2 regions of the Streptomyces sp. NPDC056169 genome follow, and region 1 is predicted to be linked to the other one. Evidence: predicted binding sites of a transcription regulator. Region 1 holds the regulator's gene; the other holds the start of a gene.
What was found. Region 1 encodes HrcA, which represses chaperone genes, less so after heat shock. Its sites were predicted from a motif close to TTNGCACTCNGNNNNNCNGAGTGCNAA; they were not measured.
Positions count from the first base shown of each region.

Region 2: groL (chaperonin GroEL) is a predicted target of HrcA. The motif match lies at 9,480-9,506, and genes of this name have one in related genera.

Region 1 is NZ_JBHJUO010000013.1:151,023-162,524, reverse strand. It holds gene ACFC0G_RS22770 (histidine triad nucleotide-binding protein) at 1-14, opposite strand, end outside; gene ACFC0G_RS22765 (tetratricopeptide repeat protein) at 97-1,191, opposite strand; gene ACFC0G_RS22760 (ATP-binding protein) at 1,188-2,543, opposite strand; gene ACFC0G_RS22755 (16S rRNA (uracil(1498)-N(3))-methyltransferase) at 2,601-3,344, opposite strand; gene ACFC0G_RS22750 (nitronate monooxygenase) at 3,341-4,426, opposite strand; gene dnaJ (molecular chaperone DnaJ) at 4,572-5,711, opposite strand; gene hrcA (heat-inducible transcriptional repressor HrcA) at 5,712-6,731, opposite strand; gene ACFC0G_RS22735 (MBL fold metallo-hydrolase) at 6,888-7,616, shown strand; gene ACFC0G_RS22730 (DUF3097 domain-containing protein) at 7,627-8,433, shown strand; gene hemW (radical SAM family heme chaperone HemW) at 8,430-9,662, opposite strand; gene ACFC0G_RS22720 (AMP-dependent synthetase/ligase) at 9,752-11,502, opposite strand, start outside.
Region 2 is NZ_JBHJUO010000001.1:464,604-476,105, reverse strand. It holds gene ACFC0G_RS02170 (FG-GAP-like repeat-containing protein) at 1-2,386, opposite strand, end outside; gene ACFC0G_RS02165 (class I SAM-dependent methyltransferase) at 2,778-3,518, shown strand; gene ACFC0G_RS02160 (SRPBCC domain-containing protein) at 3,561-4,031, opposite strand; gene ACFC0G_RS02155 (hypothetical protein) at 4,248-5,864, shown strand; gene ACFC0G_RS02150 (hypothetical protein) at 5,839-7,572, shown strand; gene groL (chaperonin GroEL) at 7,690-9,312, opposite strand; gene ACFC0G_RS02140 (cold-shock protein) at 9,689-9,892, opposite strand; gene ACFC0G_RS02135 (MoaD/ThiS family protein) at 10,342-10,617, opposite strand; gene thrC (threonine synthase) at 10,631-11,502, opposite strand, start outside.

The DNA of each region.
Region 1 (11,502 bases):
GGCTCTCCGGCCATGGCCCGGGCCTCCTCGCCTCTGATGTGGATCGGTCCAACGGGAATGCTATCCGCCGCCGGCGACATGACCGTCGTCCCCCGGTCAGTCCTTCGGCGCGCGGCGGTTCAGGGCGGAGCGGCTCACCCAGTACGTGATGATCACCGCCCAGAACAGCGGCGTCCCGAGCCCGCCCACGACGCCCGAATCGAACGACCACAACGCCAACGTCACCACCGAGTACAGACCGAGCAGCCCCACCGCGGTCGCCATCGCGATCACCGGCCGGCAGGCGCGCGCGACGAGCAGCATCGGGCGGCGCAGCCGGGCCGGGACCCGGCGGCCCATCCACAGCACCCAGCCGCCCCAGGCGCCGACGACGACGGCCGCGCCGATCACGAAGGGGACGACGGCCTCGGCGCCGGTGGCTCCGGAGCGGACCGGGGCGGTGGCGAGGAAGGAGGCGATGAAGCCGACGAGGGCCACCCAGCGGGCCCCGGCTGCGGTGTTCCAGGCCATGGCCTCCAGGTTGTACCGGGCCTTGCGGTCGTCGAGGTCGAGCGCGGCGGAGGCGACGAAGCCCTCGGCGGCCTGCGTCCAGGCACCGCGCCGGAACCAGCGGCGCCGCAGCCGGAGCAGCGAGAGGTTGTTGTGGGCCTCGCTGCTCTGCGGGTTGAGCCGCAGAGCAGCCTCGTACGCCCGCTGCGCGGTGGCGTGGTCGCCCCGGCGCTGGGCGGTCAGGCCCACGAGGAAGTGCGCCGCGTCCTCCTCGGGGCCGAGGGCGACGGCGGCCCGGGCCGCCTCGTACGCCTCGACCGCGCGGGCCGGGGTGCGGGAGTGCTCGGCGTGCTCGGCGAGGGCGGTGCCGAGCGCGTAGTGGCTGCCCCAGTACTGCGGGGCGATCGCGACGGCGCGCCGGGCGGTCGTCTCGGCCTCCGGGAACCGCTTCAGGCCCAGCAGGATCTGCACGCGCATCAGCCAGCCCATGAGCAGCTCGGGCCGGGCGCCCAGCGCCTGGTCCACGGCGGCCAGGGCGGCCGGACCGTCGCCGGCCCGGTGGTGGCAGCGGGCGAGCAGGACGAGGGCGTCGGCGTCCTCCGGGTCGGTCGCCAGGTGCTGGGCGACGAGCGCCCCGGCCTGCTCGTACCGCCCGGTGTCGTACAGCGCCTCGGCGCGCAGGAGCGCGGTCGGAGTGGTCACAGCTTGCGCTTCCGCTTCAGGTAGGCGAGGAGGTCGTCGTACAGCCCGCCCTCGTTGGCGAACATGGCGACGTTCCGGGCGGCGGCGAACCACGGCTCCGTGGACGGCTTGATCTGCTTGGCCGCGCCGAGGAGGTCCTTGGTGGTGATGAGGCGTACGGAGCCGCTGCGGGCGGAGTCGAGGAGCGCGGCCTCGGCGGCGGTCTCGCAGAGATGGGCGAGGTCGGCGCCGGAGAAGTCCTCGGTGACCTTGACGAGCTTGCCGAGGTCGACGGCCTCGATGGGGCGCTCGCGCAGGTGGTAGCGGAGGATCGCCTCCCGGGCGGCGGCGTCCGGCGGCAGCACGAGGAGCGTGCGGTCGAGGCGGCCCGGGCGGCGGAGCGCGATGTCCACGTCCCAGGGCACGTTGGTGGCGGCGAGCACGAAGACGCCTTCGTTGCCGGCGCCGCTCGCGATGCCGTCGAGCTCGGTGAGGAGCTGGTTGACGACGTTGCGCAGCCCGCTGTGGTGCGTACGGGAACGCTTGGCGCCGAGGGCGTCCAGCTCGTCGAGGAAGACGACGCAGGGGGCCTGGCGGCGGGCGGTCTCGAAGATGTCGTGGATGTTCTTCTCGGAGGCCCCGATCCACATGTCGAGGACGTCGGAGAGCGAGACGGTGAGGAAGTTCGCGCCGAGCTCGCCCGCGACGGCCCGGGCGATGAAGGTCTTGCCGCAGCCGGGCGGCCCGTACAGGAGCAGGCCGCCGCGCAGCGACTTGCCGTACAGCCTGCGCAGTTCGGGGTTGCGCATGGGGGCGAGGAAGGCGGCCTCCAGGCGGTCCTTGACCTCCTCCATGCCGCCGACGTCGGCGAGCCGCACGGCACCGGGGGCGTCCACGTCCCAGGCGGCGGCGTCCCCGGCGGCGCCCTCGCCGTCGGCGGCCTGCGGCTCGTCCAGGAAGCGAGGCCCGACGAGGTCCTGGACCTGCTGCTCGGCGGCGTCCCAGTCGAAGGCGGGGGCCGGGGCGGGGGCGGGCGTCGCGGGGGCCTCGGGAGCGGGCGCGGGCGCGGGCGGCGCGGGCTGCTCGACGGCGGGAGGCGTCACGGGTGCCGCCGCAGGAGGTGCCGCGGGTGCCGCCGCGGGAGGCGTCACGGGAGGCGTCGCGGGAGGCATGCCCATCGCCCGCATCATCAGCGCGCGGGCGTCCGCGTCGCCGGGCGCGTGCTGGAGGGCGACGGCCGCCTCCGCGACGGCCTCCTCGTTGCGCCCCTCGGAAAGGAGCAGCTCGGCGAAGTGGAGGCGCAGGGGTACGTCACCGGGGGCGGCGGCAACGGCGGCGCGCAGACTGCGGATCAGAGGGGACTCGTCGGCCATGCGGCCACCCTATGAAGAACCCGGTGGCACCCGTCCACCGGGTTCCGACTAAATCCTTCAGCTCCAGCGGCCGGTGCGCCCCAGGACGAGGGCCGTCGCCGCCGTACCCGCTGTGGAGGTGCGCAGGACACTGCGGCCCAGCCGGTACGGCTTCGCGCCGGCCGCCTCGAAGGCCGCGAGCTCGTCCGGGGAGACGCCGCCCTCGGGTCCGACGATCAGCACGATCGAGCCCTTCGCGGGCAGTTCGGCGGTGGCCAGCGCGCCGGACGGATGCGCGCGGTCCTCGTGGAGGACGGCGGCGAAGTCGGCGGCCGCGAGGAGGGCGGCGAGCTGCTTGGTCGTCATCAGGTCGGCGACCTCGGGGAAGCGCGTGCGGCGCGACTGCTTGCCCGCCTCGCGGGCGGTGGCACGCCACTTGGCGAGCGCCTTGAGGCCCCGGTCGCCCTTCCACTGGGTGATGCAGCGGGAGGCAGCCCAGGGGACGATCGCGTCGACCCCGGTCTCCGTCATGGTCTCCACGGCGAGTTCGCCCCGGTCGCCCTTGGGCAACGCCTGGACGACCGTGATCCGCGGCGACTCCTCGGCGTCCTCGTGCACCTCGGCGACCCGCACGGTCAGCTGGTCCTTGCCCTCGGCGGCGAGCACCACGCACTCGGCCCAGCGGCCCCGGCCGTCGGCGAGGACGAGCTCCTCGCCCTCGCGCAGCCGCTTCACGGAGACGGCGTGCCGGCCCTCGGACCCGTCCAGGAGGAAGCTCCCGGGGCCGGGAACGGTGTCGACGACGAAGACGGGTGCGGTCATGAGGCGCTCCTGTGGGCCAGGTCGGAGAGGGCGGTGTCGAGTTCGGCGGCCAGGACCTCGACGAGCTGCCCTGCGGGGAGTTCGCGGGCGAGCCGGTGGCCCTGCCCGGCCCACAGGGCCATGCCCTGGGAGTCGCCGGAGGTGGCGGCGGCCTTGCGGAGCGGGGCGGTGAGGTGGTGGACCTCGGGGTAGGCGGCGGGGGCGTACGGCCCGTGCTCGCGCATGAAGCGGTTGACGAGCCCGCGCGCGGGACGCCCGGAGAAGGCCCGGGTGAAGGCGGTCCGGGTGAAGAGCGGATCGGTCAGGGCCCGCTTGTGCAGCGGATGCGCGCCGGACTCGGGGCAGCCGAGGAAGGCGGTGCCGAGCATGGCGGCGTCGGCGCCGGCGGCGAGGACGGCGGCGATCTGCGCGCCGCGCATGATCCCGCCGGTGGCGACGACCGGCAGCGCGACGCTCTCGCGGACCTGGGTGAGGAGGGCGAGGAGCCCGGTCCCCGGGGTGCCGTCGTCGGCCGGGTCGTCGCGGTACGTGCTCTGGTGGCCGCCGGCCTCGGCGCCCTGGACGCAGACGGCGTCGGCACCGGCCCGCTCGGCGGCGAGGGCGTCCTCGGCCGAGGTGACGGTGACGAGCGTGAACGTTCCGGCGCGGGCGAAGGCGGCGAGCGTCTCGGGAGCGGGACAACCGAAGGTGAAGGACACGACGCGGACCGGGTCGTCCAGGAGGATCGCCAGCTTGGCGTCGTAGCCGTCGTCGTCGCGGCAGTCGTCGGCCTCGCCGAGGGAGGTCTCGTACCAGGTCGCCTCGCCCGCGAGCTGGTGCCGGTAGACCTCGACGGCGGCCGGGTCGGCGTGCGGGCCGCCCTGCGGCACGAAGAGGTTGACGCCGAAGGGGCGCGCGGTGAGCCCGCGTACCTGCTTGATCTCCTGGTACAGGCCTCCGGCCGTCTTGTACCCGCCGGCCAGGAAACCGAGCGCACCGGCCTCGCAGACGGCCCCGACGAGCTCGGGACAGGAAGCGCCACCCGCCATGGGGGCCTGCACGATCGGATACCGAAAGAGATCGTTCAGTGCGGTGGTGGACATACGGGCATCGTTTCATGACGGCCGCGGCGGGCCGAATCGGTACGTCAGGTCACGGAAGGCGGCCCTCCGGAGACGGAGGGGGCAGAACGGGAAGGGGCGGAACGGCCCATCGCCGCCCCGCCCCTTCCCTCACGATGCCGTCCGGTCAGGTCCGCCCGTTGAAGGCGTCCTTCAGGCGCGAGAACAAGCCCTGCTGACCCGGCTGGAACTGCCCGGTGGGCCGCTCCTCGCCGCGCAGCTTGGCCAGCTCGCGCAGGAGCCGCTCCTGCTCCGCGTCGAGCTTGCCCGGGGTCTGCACCTCGACGTGCACGATCAGGTCGCCCCGGCCGTTGCCCCGCAGGTGCGTGACGCCGCGGCCGTGCAGCGGGACCGACTGGCCGGACTGCGTGCCCGGACGGATGTCGATCTCCTCGATGCCGTCGAGGGTCTGCAGCGGCACCTTCGTGCCGAGCGCGCCCGCCGTCATCGGGATGGTCACCGTGCAGTGCAGGTCGTCGCCGCGCCGCTGGAACGTGTCGTGCGGGATCTCGTGGATCTCGACGTACAGGTCACCGGCCGGGCCGCCGCCGGGGCCGACCTCGCCCTCGCCGGCGAGCTGGATCCGGGTGCCGTTGTCGACACCGGCCGGGATCTTGACGGTGAGGGTGCGACGGGACCGGACCCGGCCGTCGCCCGCGCACTCGGGGCACGGGGTCGGGACGACGGTGCCGAAGCCCTGGCACTGCGGGCAGGGCCGGGAGGTCATGACCTGGCCCAGGAAGGACCGGGTGACCTGGGAGACCTCGCCGCGACCGCGGCACATGTCACAGGTCTGGGCGGAGGTGCCGGGCGCGGCACCCTCACCCGAACAGGTGGTGCAGACGACGGCCGTGTCGACCTGGATGTCCTTGGTGGTGCCGAAGGCCGCCTCGTTGAGGTCGATCTCCAGACGGATCATGGCGTCCTGGCCGCGGCGGGTCCGCGAGCGCGGGCCGCGCTGCGAGGCCGTGCCGAAGAACGCGTCCATGATGTCGGAGAAGTTGCCGAAGCCACCCGCGCCGAAGCCGCCCGCGCCGCCCCCGCCGGAGGCCGAGAGCGGGTCGCCGCCGAGGTCGTAGACCTGCTTCTTCTGCGGGTCCGAGAGGACCTCGTAGGCGGCGTTGATCTCCTTGAAGCGTTCCTGCGTCTTCGGATCGGGATTCACATCCGGGTGCAGCTCGCGCGCGAGCCTCCGGAAGGCCTTCTTGATCTCGTCCTGGGAAGCGTCGCGGCGCACGCCGAGTACGGCGTAGTAGTCCGTGGCCACTTACGACTCCGCCAGGATCTGTCCGACGTAACGTGCCACTGCGCGTACCGCTCCCATCGTTCCGGGGTAGTCCATGCGGGTCGGTCCGACCACGCCGAGTTTGGCGACTGCTTCGCCGCCCGAACCGTAGCCGACCGAGACGACGGACGTGGAGCTCAGCCCCTCGTGGGCGTTCTCGTGCCCGATGCGTACGGTCATGCCCGATTCCTTGGCCTCGCCGAGCAGCTTGAGGAGCACGACCTGCTCCTCCAGAGCTTCCAGGACGGGCCTGATCATCAGGGGGAAGTCGGGTCCGAAGCGGGTGAGATTGGCGGTGCCGCCGATCATCAGCCGCTCCTCGTGCTCCTCCACGAGCGTTTCGAGGAGGGTCGCGAGCACGGTCGAGACCGTGGCGCGGTCCTCGAGCTCCTCGAAGGACTCGGGGAGGTCCTGCACCAGCTGCGGCACGTCGGCGAACCGGCGGCCGACGACCCGGCTGTTGAGCCTGGCCCGCAGGTCGGCGAGGGAGGTCTCGCCGAAGGGCGCGGGACAGTCGATGACGCGCTGCTCGACGCGGCCGGTGTCCGTGATGAGCACGAGCATCAGGCGGGCCGGGGCCAGCGCCAGCAGCTCCACGTGCCGGACGGTCGAGCGGGTCAGCGAGGGGTACTGGACGACGGCGACCTGCCGGGTCAGCTGGGCGAGCAGCCGGACCGTCCGCCCGACGACGTCGTCGAGGTCGACGGCCCCGTCCAGGAAGTTGTGGATGGCGCGCCGCTCGGGCGTCGACAGCGGCTTGACGCCGGCCAGCCGGTCGACGAAGAGCCGGTAGCCCTTGTCGGTCGGGATGCGCCCGGCGCTGGTGTGAGGCTGGGCGATGTAGCCCTCCTCCTCCAGCACGGCCATGTCGTTGCGGACCGTGGCGGGCGAGACGCCGAGCTTGTGGCGCTCGGTGAGCGCCTTCGAGCCGACCGGCTCCTCCGTCCCGACGTAGTCCTGGACGATGGCGCGCAGCACCTCGAGTCTGCGTTCGCTGAGCATCGTGCGCACCTCCAGCTGTCCTCGTCGTTCCGGATGCTCCGGTTGCTCCGGTTTTGGCACTCACCCTGCCCGAGTGCCAGCAATCCCCCGGCCAGTGTACGGCGGCGGGCAACGCTCCTGGCAAGGAGGCGGGGGCGCACCGGTTAGCGTCGCCCCATGGACATCGATTGGGAAGCGTACGGCTGGGAGCGGCTGGGGGACGGAGTGGGCCGACGCCGGCTGCCCGGCTGGGACGCCACGGTGGGCCTGGTCGTGGGCGCGAAGGGGCTGCTGCTGTACGACACGGGCTCGACGCTCGCGGAGGGCGCCGAGCTGCGCGGCCAGATCGCGGCGTTGACGGACGGCCGAAGAGTGACGCACATCGCACTGAGCCACCCGCACTTCGACCACGTCTTCGGCACGGCGGCGTTCGCGGGCGCGGAGGTCTTCGGCGCGGTGGGGGTGGACGAGCTGCTGAGCCGGGAGCGGGACCGGGAGGACCTGCGCAAGGACGCGATGGCGCAGGGGGTCGACGAGCGGGCGGCGACGGAGGCCGCCGACGTCCTGGTGAGCCCGCGGCACGTGGTCTCCGGGGAGTGGACGCTCGACCTGGGCGGCCGGCAGGTGCTCCTGGCGAACGTCGGCCCGGGCCACACGGGCCACGATCTGGCGCTCTTCGTCCCCGGGGAGCGCGAGGTCGTCTTCTGCGGGGATCTGGTGGAGGAGTCGGGCGAGCCGCAGGCGGGCCCGGACGCGATCCCGTCCCGCTGGCCGGACGCGCTGGACCGGCTGCTGTCGCTGGGCGGCGAGGACGCGGTGTACGTACCGGGCCACGGGGCGACGGTCGACGCCACGTTCGTCCGGACACAGCGCGAGGAACTGGCACGCCGCTTCGCCGTGTCATAACCTCGCCCAAATGCGCAGCTACGACCCGGACCTGACACCTGCTTGGAAGCGGTCGGCCCCCGTCCCGGAGGTCCCGGCGGACCACGACCTCGTCGTCGAGGAAGTCTCCACGGGCTTCTGCGGGGCGGTGATCCGCTGCGAGGCGGGCACGGTGACCCTGGAGGACCGCTTCGGCAAGCACCGGGTCTTCCCGATGGAGCCGCGCGGCTTCCTCCTGGAGGGCCGGGTGGTCACCCTGGTCCGCCCGTCCGCCGCCGCCCCGGTACGCCCCACCCGTACGGCGTCCGGCTCGGTCGCGGTGCCGGGCGCGCGGGCCCGGGTCGCCCGGGCGGGCCGCATCTACGTCGAGGGCCGGCACGACGCCGAACTCGTCGAACGGGTCTGGGGCGACGACCTCCGCATCGAGGGCGTGGTCGTGGAGTACCTGGAGGGCGTCGACGACCTGCCGTCGATCGTGGCCGAGTTCGGCCCGGCCCCGGACGCCCGCCTGGGCGTCCTGGTGGACCACCTGGTCCCGGGCTCGAAGGAGTCGAGGATCGCCGCGCAGGTGACGTCCCCGGACGTCCTGGTGGTCGGCCACCCGTACATCGACATCTGGGAGGCCGTGAAGCCGTCCTCGGTGGGCATCAGGGCCTGGCCGAGAGTCCCGCACGGCCAGGACTGGAAGACGGGCGTCTGCCACGCCCTGGGCTGGCCCTCGGACAACACCGGCGCGGTATGGCAGGCGATCCTCAAGCGCGTGAACTCCTACAAGGACCTGGAGCCGGAACTGCTGGGCCGCGTGGAGGAACTGATCGACTTCGTGACGGCGCCCTAGTCCACCAGGTCCCGCACGACCGCGTCCGCGAGCAGCCGACCCCGCAGCGTCAGAACGGCCCGCCCGGCCTCGTACGACGCGGGGTCGAGTCGCCCGTCCTCCAGCGCCCGCGCGGCCGCCGCAAGCCCCGCCGGCTTGAGGATCGACAGCTCGACGCCGTCCCGGAGCCGCAGCTCCAGCAGGATCCGCTCCACGCGCCGGTCCTCCTCCGCGAGGATCTCCCGCCCCGCGCCCGGCGACTTCCCGGCGGCCAGGGCCGCCGCGTACGTCCCGGGGTGCTTCACGTTCCACCAGCGGACGCCCCCGACGTGCGAGTGCGCCCCGGGCCCCGCGCCCCACCAGTCGGCGCCGCGCCAGTACAGCTCGTTGTGGAGGCAGCGCCCGGCCTCCGAGGTGGCCCAGTTGGACACCTCGTACCAGGAGAAGCCCGCCTTCTCGAAGGCCTCCTCGGCGATCAGGTACCGGTCGGCGTGCACGTCGTCGTCGGTCATCGGCACCTCCCCGCGCCGGATGCGACGCGCGAGCTGCGTGCCTTCCTCGACGATCAGCGCGTACGCGCTGACGTGGTCGGGCCCCGCGCCGATCGCCGCGTCGAGCGACGCCCGCCAGTCGTCGTCGGTCTCCCCGGGCGTGCCGTAGATGAGGTCCAGGTTGACGTGGTCGAAGCCGGCGGCCCGCGCCTCGGCGACGCACGCCTCGGGGCGCCCGGGGGTGTGCGTACGGTCGAGGATCTTCAGGACGTGCTGCTTCGCGCTCTGCATGCCGAAGGAGATCCGGTTGAAGCCGCCCTCCCGCAGCTCGGCGAGGTACGCCGGGTTCACGGACTCCGGATTGGCCTCCGTCGTCACCTCGGCGTCGTCCGCGAGCCCGAACTCGTCACGGATCGCCCCCAGCATCCGTACGAGGTCCCCGGCGGCGAGCAGCGTCGGCGTGCCGCCGCCGACGAAGACGGTCCGCACCGGCCGGGGGTCGTCGCCGAGGACCTTCCGGGCGAGCCGGATCTCCTCGACGACCTGCTCGGCGTAGTTGTCCCGGGAGGCGAGCACCCCGCCCGTACCGCGCAGCTCGCTCGCCGTGTACGTGTTGAAGTCGCAGTAGCCGCACCGCGTCGCGCAGTACGGCACGTGCAGATAGAACCCGAGCGGCCGCTCCCCCGCCCCTTCGAGGGCGTGCGGGGGCAGCGCCCCGTCGTCGGGAACGGACTCACCATCGGGCAGTACGGAAGGCATGAGCCCATTGTCCCGTACTGCCCGAGGAAACCGACCGACCTGTGGACAACCAAGGTCCGCGCAGGTCAGGACCGCGGCCGGGAGAGGATTCAGGACTCGCGCGAGCCCGCGTACATCTCCTCGATGAGCCCCTTGTACTCCCGCTCCACGACCGGCCGCTTCAGCTTCAGCGACGGCGTCAGCTCGCCGTGCTCGATGTCGAGGTCGCGCGGCAGCAGGCGGAACTTCTTGATCGTCTGCCAGCGCTGGAGGCCTTCGTTGAGGCGGTCGACGTAGCCCTGGATGAGCTTCTGGGTCTGCGGGGCGGCGACGACCTCGGCGTACGTCCTGCCCGCGAGCTCGTGGTCGGCGGCCCAACCGAGGATGGAGGGCTCGTCGAGGGAGATCAGGGCGGTGCAGAAGTTCCGGTCGGCGCCGTGGACCAGGATGTTCGAGACGAACGGGCAGACGGCCTTGAACTGACCCTCGACCTCGGCCGGCGCGATGTACTTGCCGCCGGACGTCTTGATCAGGTCCTTCTTGCGGTCGGTGATCCGGAGGTAGCCGTCGGCCGAGAGCTCGCCGATGTCGCCGGTGTGGAACCAGCCGTCGGACTCCAGGACCTCGACCGTCTTCTCCGGCAGGCCGTGGTAGCCCTCCATGACGCCGGGGCCGCGCAGCAGGATCTCGCCGTCGTCGGCGATCCGGACCTCGGTGCCGGGGAGCGGCTTGCCGACGGTGCCGGTGCGGTAGGCCTCGCCCGGGTTGACGAAGGAGGCGGCGGAGGTCTCCGTGAGGCCGTAGCCCTCCAGGATGTGGATGCCGGCGCCGGCGAAGAAGTAGCCGATGTCGGGGGCGAGCGCGGCGGAGCCGGAGATGCAGGCGCGCAGGTTGCCGCCGAAGGCCTCGCGGATCTTGCTGTAGACGAGGACGTCGGCGACCTTGTGCTTGGCGGTGAGGCCGAAGGGCGCGGAGGCGGTGCCCGTGCGGCGGAAGTTGTCCTGGGTGGCCTTGGCGTACTCGCGGGCGACGTCGGCGGCCCACAGGAAGATCTTGTACTTGGCGCCGCCGGCGGCGCGGGCCTTGGCGGCGACCCCGTTGTAGACCTTCTCGAAGATGCGGGGCACGGCCGCCATGTAGGTCGGCTGGACCACCGGCAGGTTCTCGATGATCTTCTCCACCCGGCCGTCGAGGGCGGTGACGTGCCCGACCTCGATCTGACCCGAGGTGAGGACCTTGCCGAAGACGTGGGCGAGCGGCAGCCACAGGTACTGGACGTCGTCCTGGGTGACGAGGCCGGTGGCGGCGATGGCCTTGGCCATGTACGACCAGTTGTCGTGCGGGAGGCGGACGCCCTTGGGGCGGCCCGTGGTGCCCGAGGTGTAGATGAGGGTCGCGAGCTGCGTGGAGGTGATCGCGGCGACCCGCTCCTTGACGGACTCGGGGTGCTTCTCCAGGTAGGCGCGACCGCGCGTCTCCAGGTCGGCGAGGGAGAGGACCCAGTCGCCGTCGGTCTCCACGCCCTCGGCGTCGATGACGACCACGTGCCGGAGGTCCGGCAGGTCGGCGCGGCGCTCGACGGCCTTGGCGAGCTGGGCCGCGTCCTCGGCGATGAGGACCCTGGACTCGGAGTCGGAGAGGATGAACGCCGACTCCTCGGCGTTGGTCGACGGGTAGACCGTGGTGGTCGCGGCGCCCGCGCACATCACGCCGAGGTCGGCGAGGACCCACTCCACCCGGGTGGAGGAGGCGAGCGCGACGCGCTCCTCGGGCTGGACGCCGAGGTCGACGAGGCCGGCGGCGATCGCGTAGACCCGATCGGCGGCCTGCCCCCAACTGAGCGACTTCCAGTCGTCGGGAC
Region 2 (11,502 bases), on a different contig from region 1:
CGCCCTGGCCGTCGGCGGCCTTGGCCGTCAGGGTCCAGGAGTACGCCCCGTTCGCGACGGTCCGGCCCGTCGCGTCCTTGCCGTCCCACGTGGAAGCGACCAGACCGCGGGCCTCGCCGCCCGTCAGGGTGCGGACGATCTTGCCGGTCGCCTTGTGCCTGAGCGCCAGGGACCAGGAAGCGGCGGGCTTGGACAGCCACCAACGCGGCTTCCAGGTGCCGGACTTGAGGTTGACGGACGCCGTCGCGTCCGTGTCGATGGCCGCGATCCGGGAGGCCGGGACACCGGACGGGACGACGCGCACCAGGCGGTCGTCACCGGTGAAGGCGACGTGCCCGCCGAAGCGGTCGACCGTCCAGCCCGCGCGGCGGGTGGTGTTCGCACCGAGCTGGGCGGGGGTCGCCACCACGCGCTGCGGCAGGTCGGTGATCTTCCCGCTGCCGGGGATCCCGTTGTGCAGGTCGACCAGGGTGAGGCCGGCGCCGGCCGAGCGGGAGACGAGGTAGTCGTCACCGAGGAGCACGTCGTCCGAACCGAGGCTCATGAAGCGCTTGGTGGACCGGTCGTACAGGCCGCCGCCGCGGACGTCCCACGAATCGTCCTGGCACTTCCAGTACACCCAGCGGCCCACGGCCTGAAGGTCGGTGGGCTCACAGCGGTTGGTCGTCGTGAACGACGCTCCCGCCGTTCCCGCCGGAAGAGTCTTGGACGTGACGGTGTTCGAGTCCTTCGTGGCGCTCCACAGCGTGTTGCCCCAGAGGGCCGACGCGACCGGCTCCCGCTTCTGGAGCACGGCACCGGAGTCGGTACCGCGGAACTCGACGATCGCCTGGGCCCCTCCCGAGGCCTGGTTCACGACACCGAAACGGCCGGACAGGTCGACGAGCTGGGGGCTGCTGAGCCCGGTCGTCAGCCTCGGGCCCCAGGTGGCGGAGCCGTTCCGGTGGAGCACGGTCATGTCCTGCTCGGTGCCCGCCTTGCGCCCGTGGTGTCCGTCACCGCTCGCGAACATGGAGACGCAGTAGACGAGCCATGTGGGACTGCAGTCGTCGTCCCGGCCCGACGTCAGGCCGTCGACGGTCGAGCGCAGCTCCTCGGGCCGTCCCGAGGTCTTCAGCCAGGTGCTCCGGTACCCACCGATGTAGGTGCCGGGGTTGTAGAGGTTCGAGTCGTCGGCCGTGGTGAGGATGCCGCTGCCGAGGGAGATCCCGGCGGGCTTGGCCTCCATGTCCTCGATGTCCGCGAGGCGCTTGCGGGTGACGGTGCCGTCGGCGGCCTCGCTGAAGAGGTAGTACCCCCAGTCGAGCGCGCCGTAGGTGGTGTTCTGCTCCGCGCCGGCCACCAGGAGCGACCCGTCGGGCGTGCGACGCACCGAGGGGGAGGCCACGGCCAGGAGGGAGTTCCAGCTCCCCGCGGCATCGCGCAGGACGAGATGGTTGCCCCGGTACCCGCCGTCGTTGCCGGGGCTGGGCGGGGTCACGGTGACGAAGGCGTCGCCGAGAGGCCGGACGACGTCGTCGTAGGAGGCGACGTCCCGCAGGTCGAGGGTGGTCGGGGCCGCGTCCAGGTCGTCGCGGCGGTACACCTGGGCCTCACTGCCGGACGGGGCGCCGAGGTGGAAGACGGTGTCCTTGTCGAAGGAGACGCTCTCGCCCTGGGTGGACAGGGCCTTCACGCTCCCGCTCGCGAGATCGACGACCCACCACCCCTGGGACATCATGCTGTTCTCCCACTTGATGCCACGGACCGCGACGGACCGTGCGTCGCCCTCGCTGATGGAGAGGTTCCAGCCCTCGGGCAGGCCCTCCAGCTTCTGCTCCCTGACCCCGCCGGCCTCCGGGTGGAGGAGGTGCAGGCTGGTGACGGCACTCTCGGTGCCGGTCCGGGTGACGACGGTGTCGCCGTACGTCGCGACGTACGTCTGGCCCTCCGGGATCGGGACCTCGATCGTCGCGCCGCCGCCGGCCCGCTGCTGGAGCGTCACGTGCGGGGCCGGGGTCTCCGAGTGGACGGCCACGGTGTCGGAGCCGTGTCCGAAGTCCGCCGGGTACTCGGTGAAGCGGTACTCGTCGACGTCGTACGAGAGCGACTTCGGCAGACGGTGGTCGAGGACGGTGGACCGACCCGTCGCGTAGTCGATCCAGCGCAGCCGGTCGTCGCCCTCCTGTGCGGTCAGGAAGCCGGTCTCACCGGCGTTCAGGACGATGGTGGCGCGGGGCACGAAGCGCGCGCCCGGACTGACGACGACGGCCTCGCCGGTCTTGCCGGGCGTCTCGGCCACCGCCCCCACGGTGGTGCCGGCACCGGCCGTCACCGCGAGGCCGACGGTAAGCGCGATGCGGCCGAGCGCACGGCGGCGCGGCCGTCGATCCAACGGATTGATCACGTAGAAGTCCCTCCCCAGGGCATACGACGCGGGGAAGGGGTCTCATGATCTCGCCTCTCGTTCCCCGCGCGAGCAGGCCGACACTAGCAGAGGCGAGTGGCGACGGAAACGCGTTTTCGAACCCGTTCAACCCGGTCGGTCCGGCTCGGCCCGTGACGCCGAGTCGCGCGGGAATCCCGTACGGAAACCGGTCCGGGCGATGCCCTGGAAGGCCTCTTCCCGGGGCTGGGGAGGGCCCGAGGAGGCCCTGCGGGGCCGGCCCGCCCCGCAGGGTCACGACGGGGCCCCCAGGGTCACGGAGCAACCCTCCAGCGGATCCGCACACCACCGCTGACCTGGGCTTATACCCCTCCGGCCCCTATCCTGGAGATCGACTCGGAGGGGGATCCACATGGACCTGAACAACCGTGACATCCGCACCGTCGAGGACGTCCTGCGTCTGCTCGACGGACTCTTCGCGCCCGGTGCCGACCGGTGGACGGAGGGCGGGGCCGACTGGTGGGACGGCTTCTACGCCGATCGCGACAAGCCGGTGCCGTTCTTCGTGCCGAAGCCGGACGAGAACCTCGTCTCGTACGTCGAGCAGGGCCTGCTCCCGGCCGGCGGGCGCGTGCTCGACCTCGGGTGCGGGCCCGGGCGGAACAGCCTGTACCTCGCGTCGCTCGGGTACGCGGTGGACGCCGTCGACCTCTCCGCCACCGCCATCGCCTGGGCGGAGGAACGAGCCCGCGAGGCCGGCGCGAAGGGCGTGCGGTTCGTGTGTGGCGACGCCTTCACCGCAGCCTTGGACGGCCCGTACGACCTCGTCTACGACTCCGGCTGCTTCCACCACCTGCCCCCGCACCGCCGCGTCAGCTACCTCGCGCTCCTCGACCGCGTCCTCGCGCCCGGCGGGCACTTCGCGCTCACCGCGTTCGCCGCCGGGGAGGGCGGCATGGGTTCCGAGCTGCCGGACGCCGACTTCTACCGGCAGGGGAAGCTGGACGGCGGCCTCGCCTACACCGACACCGAACTGCGCACGCTCTTCGCCGACCTGACGGAGATCGACGTCCGCCGCATGCGCGACGAAGCCCCCACCTCCCCGCACTTCGGCGAGTCCTTCCTCTGGACGGCCCTCTTCCGTCACCGCTGACGGGACGGGGGCGGGGGCAGGGGCAGAGGCAGAGGCGGGCCCTCACATCGTCCGTACGTGCTCCGCCAGGCGGTCGTACTGCTCCCTGACCCCCGCCTCCATGCCCGCCGCCAGCGCCTGGTCCCTGATCTCGTTCGACGGCCAGAGCGAGGTGCTGGTCAGGGCCGTGCCGCCGTCCGGGGTCGCGTCGAACGTGAGGGTGACGCGGACCGGGCCGGCGTCCGGCATCTGCTCGAAGAACTCCGTGTAGTCGAGCCGCTCGGCCGGGACGACCTCCTCGTACGTGCCGGAGAAGACGATCTCCTGGCCGTCCGGGGCGGTCTGGCCCCAGCGCCAGGCGCCACCCACCCGCAGGTCGATGTCGACGACCGTCGTGGTCAGTCCGGAGACGCCGTACCACCCGCGCACGTGCTCGGGGCGCGTCCACGCCTCCCAGAGCCGGCCCGGCGGAGCGTCGAAGGTCCGCGTGATGACCAGTTCGCGGTCGGCGGGTGTCGTCAGCAGGGTGACCATGGGCTCGGCCCTTCCACGATGTCCCTTCTGCGGTATCCCTTCCAGGATCGCCCCGGTGCTCCCCCACAGCCACTCCCGTAAACAGAGTGAACACGTTCAACAGGTGAGCGCTAAAGTTCTGCCACGCGGCCCGTCCCGATCACGTGCGACGCCGCCTTCTCAGACCTGTGGGGGGTCCCTTTGCCGCGCTCACCGCGCAGGCTTCCGCACGCCCTTGTGCGTGCCGCAGCCGTCTTCGCTCTCTCGGCGGGTGTCATCGTGCCCGCCGTCATCCACGCCCCGGCCGCGCACGCGGATTCGACGGGCCTGACCGGCACGACGCTGGACGACGGGCGCTACCGCCTGAAACTGCCCGCCAACGCGCTCTGGATCAAGGTCAGCGTCCTGGCATCCACCGCCCCTGGCGCCACTGTCCTCGCCTCCACGGAGGCGCTCACCACGGACAACATCGACTGGGAGACCGACGCGCCCTTCGCGCTCCCGCAGGACACCGCGTTCCAGGACTACCCGGTACGCGTCGATTACCGGCTGCCCGGCCAGACCACCCAGCAGTCGACCGGCGGCACCTACAGCTACCGGCCGCACATCGGCGTCACCGACGTGTCCTGGGACCGCAGCACCACCAGCTACGACCAGCGCCAGGCCGTCCTTTCCGGGAAGACGACCCTCTGGAACCCCGCCACCGGCGCCCGCACGGCCGCGCCCGGCGGCACCAAGGTGGCGATCACCCTCAACTCCCTCGACGGCACCACCAGGGTCGTCAACTCCACCGCCACGACCGGCGCGGACGGCAGCTTCTCCCTGACGATGACCCCGAACGGCTGGGTGTCCGGCACCGCGACCGTGGTCACCACCGGCACCGTCAACGACCCGAACGACGGGGCCTACGTCCCGTCCCTGGGCGTCGACACCCTCCTCTACCGGATCAGCGCCGACGTGAACAAGTACCGCGTGCGCGCCGGTACGGACGTGCGGGTCTCCGGACACGTGGAGCGGTACACGCCGACCGGCTGGAAGCCCTTCGCCGGCGCCCCCGTCGTCTCGACCGGGGCACCGTCCTACGGTGCCGCCCCGACGAACGTCCTCGGCGGCGCCACCTCCTCCGCGACCGGCACCTTCTCCTTCAACGCGCGGGCCCAGTACAGCACCGACTTCGTGTACACCTCGCTGCGGCCCTCGCCGTACCTCGACGACTCCCGCCCGTACGCCAAGAGCGACATCGCCGTACCGCAGCAGTTCTCGTACTCCCCGCACACGATCACCCTGGACGAGTACGGGACGCTCACCGCCAGGGGCGGGTTCGGGTCGGCCTACTGCCGCAACGGGCAGCCCGTGCAGCTCCAGGTCTCCTTCGACGCCGGATCCACCTGGCGCGTCCTGCGCTCCGGCATGACCGACAGCGGCTGCTCCTACACCTTCACCACCCAGGGCTACGACAGCGCCCTCTACCGGATCTACCACCCGGAGACGAACGAGCTGGTCGCCAAGGGCAGTACGTCCCTGAAGCGGGCCCGCACGCCCACCCGCTTCTCCGCCTTCAGCGTCAGCCCCACGCAGCCCACGGTGAACGGGAAGATGACGGTCTCCGGCACCGTCCAGCGCAAGGTCGGCGGCCTCTGGAAGCCGCTCCCCGGCACCAAGGTGACCCTGGTCTACAAGCCCAAGGGCGAGAGCCAGTGGTACTGGGTCAACCAGGGCATCACCACCGACGCCAACGGCCGGTTCAGCTACCGCGCCACCGCGTACGGCGACGGCTCCTGGGCGCTGTACCTCAACACCACGGGCAGCTACTTCTACAGCGAGACGAATGCGAAGTACATCGATGCGCGCTGACCTCTCCTCCTACAGGCGCTCCCTGACGGCGGGCCTGGCCGCCGCGGCGCTCGCCGCCGGGACCCTGACGGTCGCGGCCGCGCCCGCCCACGCCGCCACGCTCGTCGGCATCGGCCGGGCCCTCACCGACGACGCCCAGCGCGGCATCTTCCAGGTGACCGCCTGGACCGACGCCCCGAACGCCAAGATCACCAAGGTCTCGGCCACGGTCCGGCAGGGCTCCACGGTCCTCGTCGACATACCGACGCTCCCTGTGGTCCCCGACCCCTGGGACCCGAGCGCCGCCAACCTCTTCCGGCTCGCGGACGCCGCCAAGTTGAAGCTCGTCGAGGACGGCGGGCGCATCCCGGCCCTCGGGACGTACGCCATCGACGTCACCGCCACCGACTCCCTCGGCAACAAGGTGACCCGCACCGACGCCGGACAGCTCGACTTCCGGCTCCGCCCCGAGATCACCCTCGTCCCCACCAAGCCCACGTACACCGACCGCAATGCCCGCCCCTCGGGCACCGTCGTCGGCATCCAGCCCGGCTCCGGGGACCGGGTCACGCTGGCCGACAGGCCGGTCACCATCGAGCGGACCAGCCCGAGCCCGGACGGGACGTGGAGCGCGCCGCAACAGGCGGTCACCGACGCGGCCGGCCGGTTCACGTCGCCGCCGTTCCCGATCTCCAGCGAGGACCTCGGCACCTCGGTCATCCACTTCCGGACGACGGTCACCGCCGACACCCCCGAGATCCACGGCACCGTGACGGATTACCTCAGCGTCTCCGATTACGTGTCACGCAAGGTGGCCGTCACCGCCACCGCCGACAAGAAGCGGGCGCTCGACGGGCAGACCGTCACCATCAGCGGCCGGGTGACCGACCCGGCGGCGGCGGGCGCGCCGGTCGCCGGCCACCAGGTCCGCGTGAGGCTCGGCGGCCCCACCTACGGAACGGGCCCGAGCACCGTCGTCCGGACCGGCACGGACGGCCGGTTCACCGCCCGGCTCGTCGCCATCGCGGGCAAGGAGTCGGGCCACTGGTTCGTCGAATCCCCCGACCGGTACGTGAGCTTCCCGGATCTTCACGGCGCGCTGGCCATCCCCCTGGACTCCCGCACCGACCTCACCTCCGTCCGCCTCTCCGCCGACGGCCGGGTCACGGTCTCCGGCACCTTCCGCGCCCGGTACGTGGCGGAACCGAACTTCGAGACGTCCCAGTTCGTCCGGCTGGAGCAGCTCGTCGGCCGCGACTGGAAGGCGATCGCCTGGGCGAGCGTCAACTCGGCCTACTACAACGACTTCACGCTCTCGGCGGCGAGCAAGGGCGGCTACTTCCGCGTCCGGCACCTCACCACCGACCAGTTCGCCGAGTCCGTCACTCCGACGTTCCGGCTCACCCGCCTCGACACCCGGATCGTCTCCCTGAACGCCGGCCCCGAGCCGGTCGCCAAGGGCGGGTACGTGACGGTCACCGGCGGGCTCCAGCACTACGCGAACTGGGCCTGGCGCGCGTACGGGAACGCTCCGGTCGTCCTGCAGTTCCAGCCGCGCGGCAGCACGACCTGGAAGCAGATGGCGACGGGCCGGTCGAACGCGAGCGGCAAGGTCTCCCTGAAGGCGAAGGCCACCGGGGACGGCACCTGGCGCATCCGCCACTACGGCGACGGCACGCACTTCCACTCCCCGGCGTCGGCCGGCGGCGACTACGTCGACGTGCGCTGACGATCTCCTGACAACGCCCGAGGGCGGCACCCCCCAGATGGGGAGTGCCGCCCTCGGTCGCGTTCAGCTCGCGCGTTCAGCTCGCGCGTTCAGCGATGAACCACCGATCCCGGAGGATCAGAAGTCCATGTCACCGCCCGGCATGCCGCCGCCGGCCGGCGCGGACGCCTTCTCCGGCTTGTCGGCGATGACGGCCTCGGTGGTGAGGAACAGCGCGGCGATCGACGCGGCGTTCTGCAGCGCGGAGCGCGTGACCTTCGCCGGGTCGATGATGCCCTCGGCGATGAGGTCGACGTACTCGTTGGTCGCGGCGTTCAGGCCGTGGCCGACGGGCAGGTTGCGGACCTTCTCCGACACGACGCCGCCCTCAAGGCCGGCGTTGACGGCGATCTGCTTCAGCGGAGCGTCGAGCGCCTTGCGGACGATGTCGGCACCGGTGGCCTCGTCACCCTCGAGCTCGAGCTTGTCGAAGACGCCGTCGGCCTGCACCAGGGCGACGCCGCCGCCGGCGACGATGCCCTCCTCGACGGCCGCCTTCGCGTTGCGAACGGCGTCCTCGATGCGGTGCTTGCGCTCCTTGAGCTCGACCTCGGTCGCGGCGCCGGCCTTGATGACGGCCACGCCGCCGGCCAGCTTCGCGAGGCGCTCCTGGAGCTTCTCGCGGTCGTAGTCCGAGTCGCTGTTCTCGATCTCGGCGCGGATCTGGTTCACGCGACCGGCGACCTGCTCGCTGTCACCGGCACCGTCGACGATGGTGGTCTCGTCCTTGGTGATGACGACCTTGCGGGCGCGGCCCAGCAGGTCGAGGCCCGCGTTCTCCAGCTTGAGGCCGACCTCCTCGGAGATGACCGTGCCGCCGGTGAGGATGGCGATGTCGTTCAGCATGGCCTTGCGACGGTCGCCGAAGCCCGGGGCCTTCACCGCGACGGACTTGAAGGTGCCGCGGATCTTGTTGACGACCAGGGTCGACAGGGCCTCGCCCTCGACGTCCTCGGCGATGATCAGCAGGGGCTTGCCCGACTGCATGACCTTCTCCAGGAGCGGGAGCAGGTCCTTCACGGAGGAGATCTTGGAGTTGACGATCAGGAGGTAGGGGTCGTCGAGCGACGCCTCCATGCGCTCCATGTCGGTGGCGAAGTACGCCGAGATGTAGCCCTTGTCGAAGCGCATACCCTCGGTGAGCTCCAGCTCCAGACCGAAGGTCTGGGACTCCTCGACGGTGATGACGCCTTCCTTGCCGACCTTGTCCATCGCCTCGGCGATGAGCTCGCCGATCTGGGTGTCGGCGGCGGAGATGGAGGCCGTGGAAGCGATCTGCTCCTTGGTCTCGACATCCTTCGCCTGCTCGAGGAGAGCGCCGGAGACGGCCTCGACGGCCTTCTCGATGCCGCGCTTGAGGGCCATGGGGTTGGCACCGGCGGCGACGTTGCGGAGGCCCTCGCGGACGAGCGCCTGGGCGAGAACGGTGGCGGTGGTCGTACCGTCGCCGGCGACGTCGTCCGTCTTCTTGGCGACTTCCTTGACCAGCTCGGCGCCGATCTTCTCGTACGGGTCCTCGAGCTCGATCTCCTTGGCGATGGAGACACCATCGTTGGTGATCGTGGGGGCGCCCCACTTCTTCTCGAGGACGACGTTGCGGCCCTTGGGGCCGAGGGTGACCTTGACGGCGTCAGCGAGCTGGTTCATGCCGCGCTCGAGACCGCGCCGGGCCTCCTCGTCGAACGCGATGATCTTGGCCATGTGAAGTGGTCCTCCCGGACATGGGGTGGATAACGCTCCAGGACCGCGCCGACGCCCGCGACGGACGGCCTCCGCTTGTTCCGTGTGGTTCCTTGCCCCACCCGGCCGGCGGCCTCGTCTGCCCGATCCTCGTAGCACTCTCACCTTCCGAGTGCTAACGCCAATGATTAGCACTCGCCCTAGGAGAGTGCAAGCGACTCTCGTGTTTCGGGCAGCCCCGGCACGGGCCTGACGCGGCCCCGGCACGGGCCTGACGCAGCCCCGGCACGGGCCCGTCACGGACCTGACGCACCTTCGGGAACGCGCGAGGGGCCCGCGTCCCCTCAGGGATGCGGGCCCCTCGACGGCGTTGCGTCGGTGGCCGATCGCGCCGCGCTCAGACGGCGAGCTTGACCATGTCCGCCTGCGGACCCTTCTGGCCCTGCGAAATCTCGAACTCGACCCGCTGCCCCTCTTCGAGGCTGCGGTAGCCATCCATCTGGATCGCGCTGTAGTGGACGAAAACATCCGCACCACCGTCGACCGCGATGAAGCCGTAGCCCTTCTCCGCGTTGAACCACTTGACGGTGCCCTGAGCCATGCCTAACTCCCCTATTACTGGCCCTTGCGCGGGAACCGCACTTCGCGGACCCGGGGTCAGACCCTGCGCCGGAACGCGTCGACCGCCGCTGAATGTATCTGCCCAACTGCCCTCTGCAACAGGTCATTCGAGCGAGAATTCTGGGCACGGCGGAAAGGGGAATTAGGGAGAATCCCCGGAGTTCCGGGGCAAGTCGGGCCCGGCAAAACGCGCAGAACGTACACAACGCACACGCACTTTGGCTGCTTCCTGACGCGCAAGGACGCATTCTCATATGCGTCCGGCATGAGCAGCGGAGGGGACTTCCCCAACTCTACCCCGTTCAACCATGCAGAATTGCCCCCTCCGCTTTATGGAGCGGAAGGGGCAATTCAAGAAAGACGGGACAAGCGATGCGGCAGCCGAGAGGCCGCCGAGGCGTCAGCGGCCTCCGGCACTGTGCCCGACGGTCAGCCTCCGGCGACGGCCGGGATGATCGAGACGCCCGCGCCGGCCGGGGTGGCCGTCTCCAGGCCCTGCTCGAAGCGCACGTCGTCGTCGTTCACGTAGACGTTGACGAAGCGGCGCAGCTTGCCCTGGTCGTCCAGGACGCGGGCGGCGATGCCCGTGTGGTTCTTCTCCAGGTCCGCGATGACCTCGGCGAGGGTCGCGCCCTCGGCCTGGACCTCGGACTGGCCGCCCGTGTAGGTGCGGAGGATGGTGGGGATGCGGACGTTCACGGCCATGTCTTCGTACCTCTCAGAGGGCCAGGCCCGCGGCGCGGAACGCGTCCAGGCTCGGGCGGATGGTGGCGGTCGCCTGCGAGCCCTCGGCCACGGCGTCCAGGGTCTTGAGGCCGTCGCCGGTGTTCAGCACGACGGTGGTGAGCTCCGGGTCGATCAGACCGGCCTCGACGAGCTTCTTCGTGACGCCGACGGTCACGCCGCCCGCGGTCTCGGCGAAGATGCCCTCGGTCTGGGCGAGCAGCTTGATCGCGTCCACGACCTGCTCGTCGTTCACGTCCTCCACGGCGCCGCCGGTGCGGCGGGCGATGTCGAGGACGTACGGGCCGTCGGCCGGGTTGCCGATCGCGAGCGACTTGGCGATCGTGTTCGGCTTCTGCGGGCGGACGACGTCGTGGCCGGCCTTGAAGGCGACGGAGACCGGGGAGCAGCCCTCGGCCTGCGCGCCGAAGATCTTGTACGGCTTGTCCTCGACGAGGCCGAGCTTGATGAGCTCCTGCAGACCCTTGTCGATCTTGGTGAGCTGCGAGCCGGACGCGATCGGGATGACGAGCTGGTCGGGGATGACCCAGCCGAGCTGCTCGCAGATCTCGTACGCCAGCGTCTTGGAGCCCTCGCCGTAGTACGGGCGGAGGTTGACGTTGACGAAGCCCCAGCCCTCGCCGAGCGGGTCGCCGATGAGCTCGGAGCAGAAGCGGTTGACGTCGTCGTAGTTGCCCTCGATGGCGACGAGTTCACCGCCGTAGACGCCGGCCATGACGACCTTGCCCTGCTCCAGGTCGTGCGGGATGAAGACGCAGGAGCGGAAGCCGGCGCGGGCGGCCGCGGCGCCGACGGCGCCGGCCAGGTTGCCGGTGGAGGAGCAGGAGAGCGTGGTGAAGCCGAAGG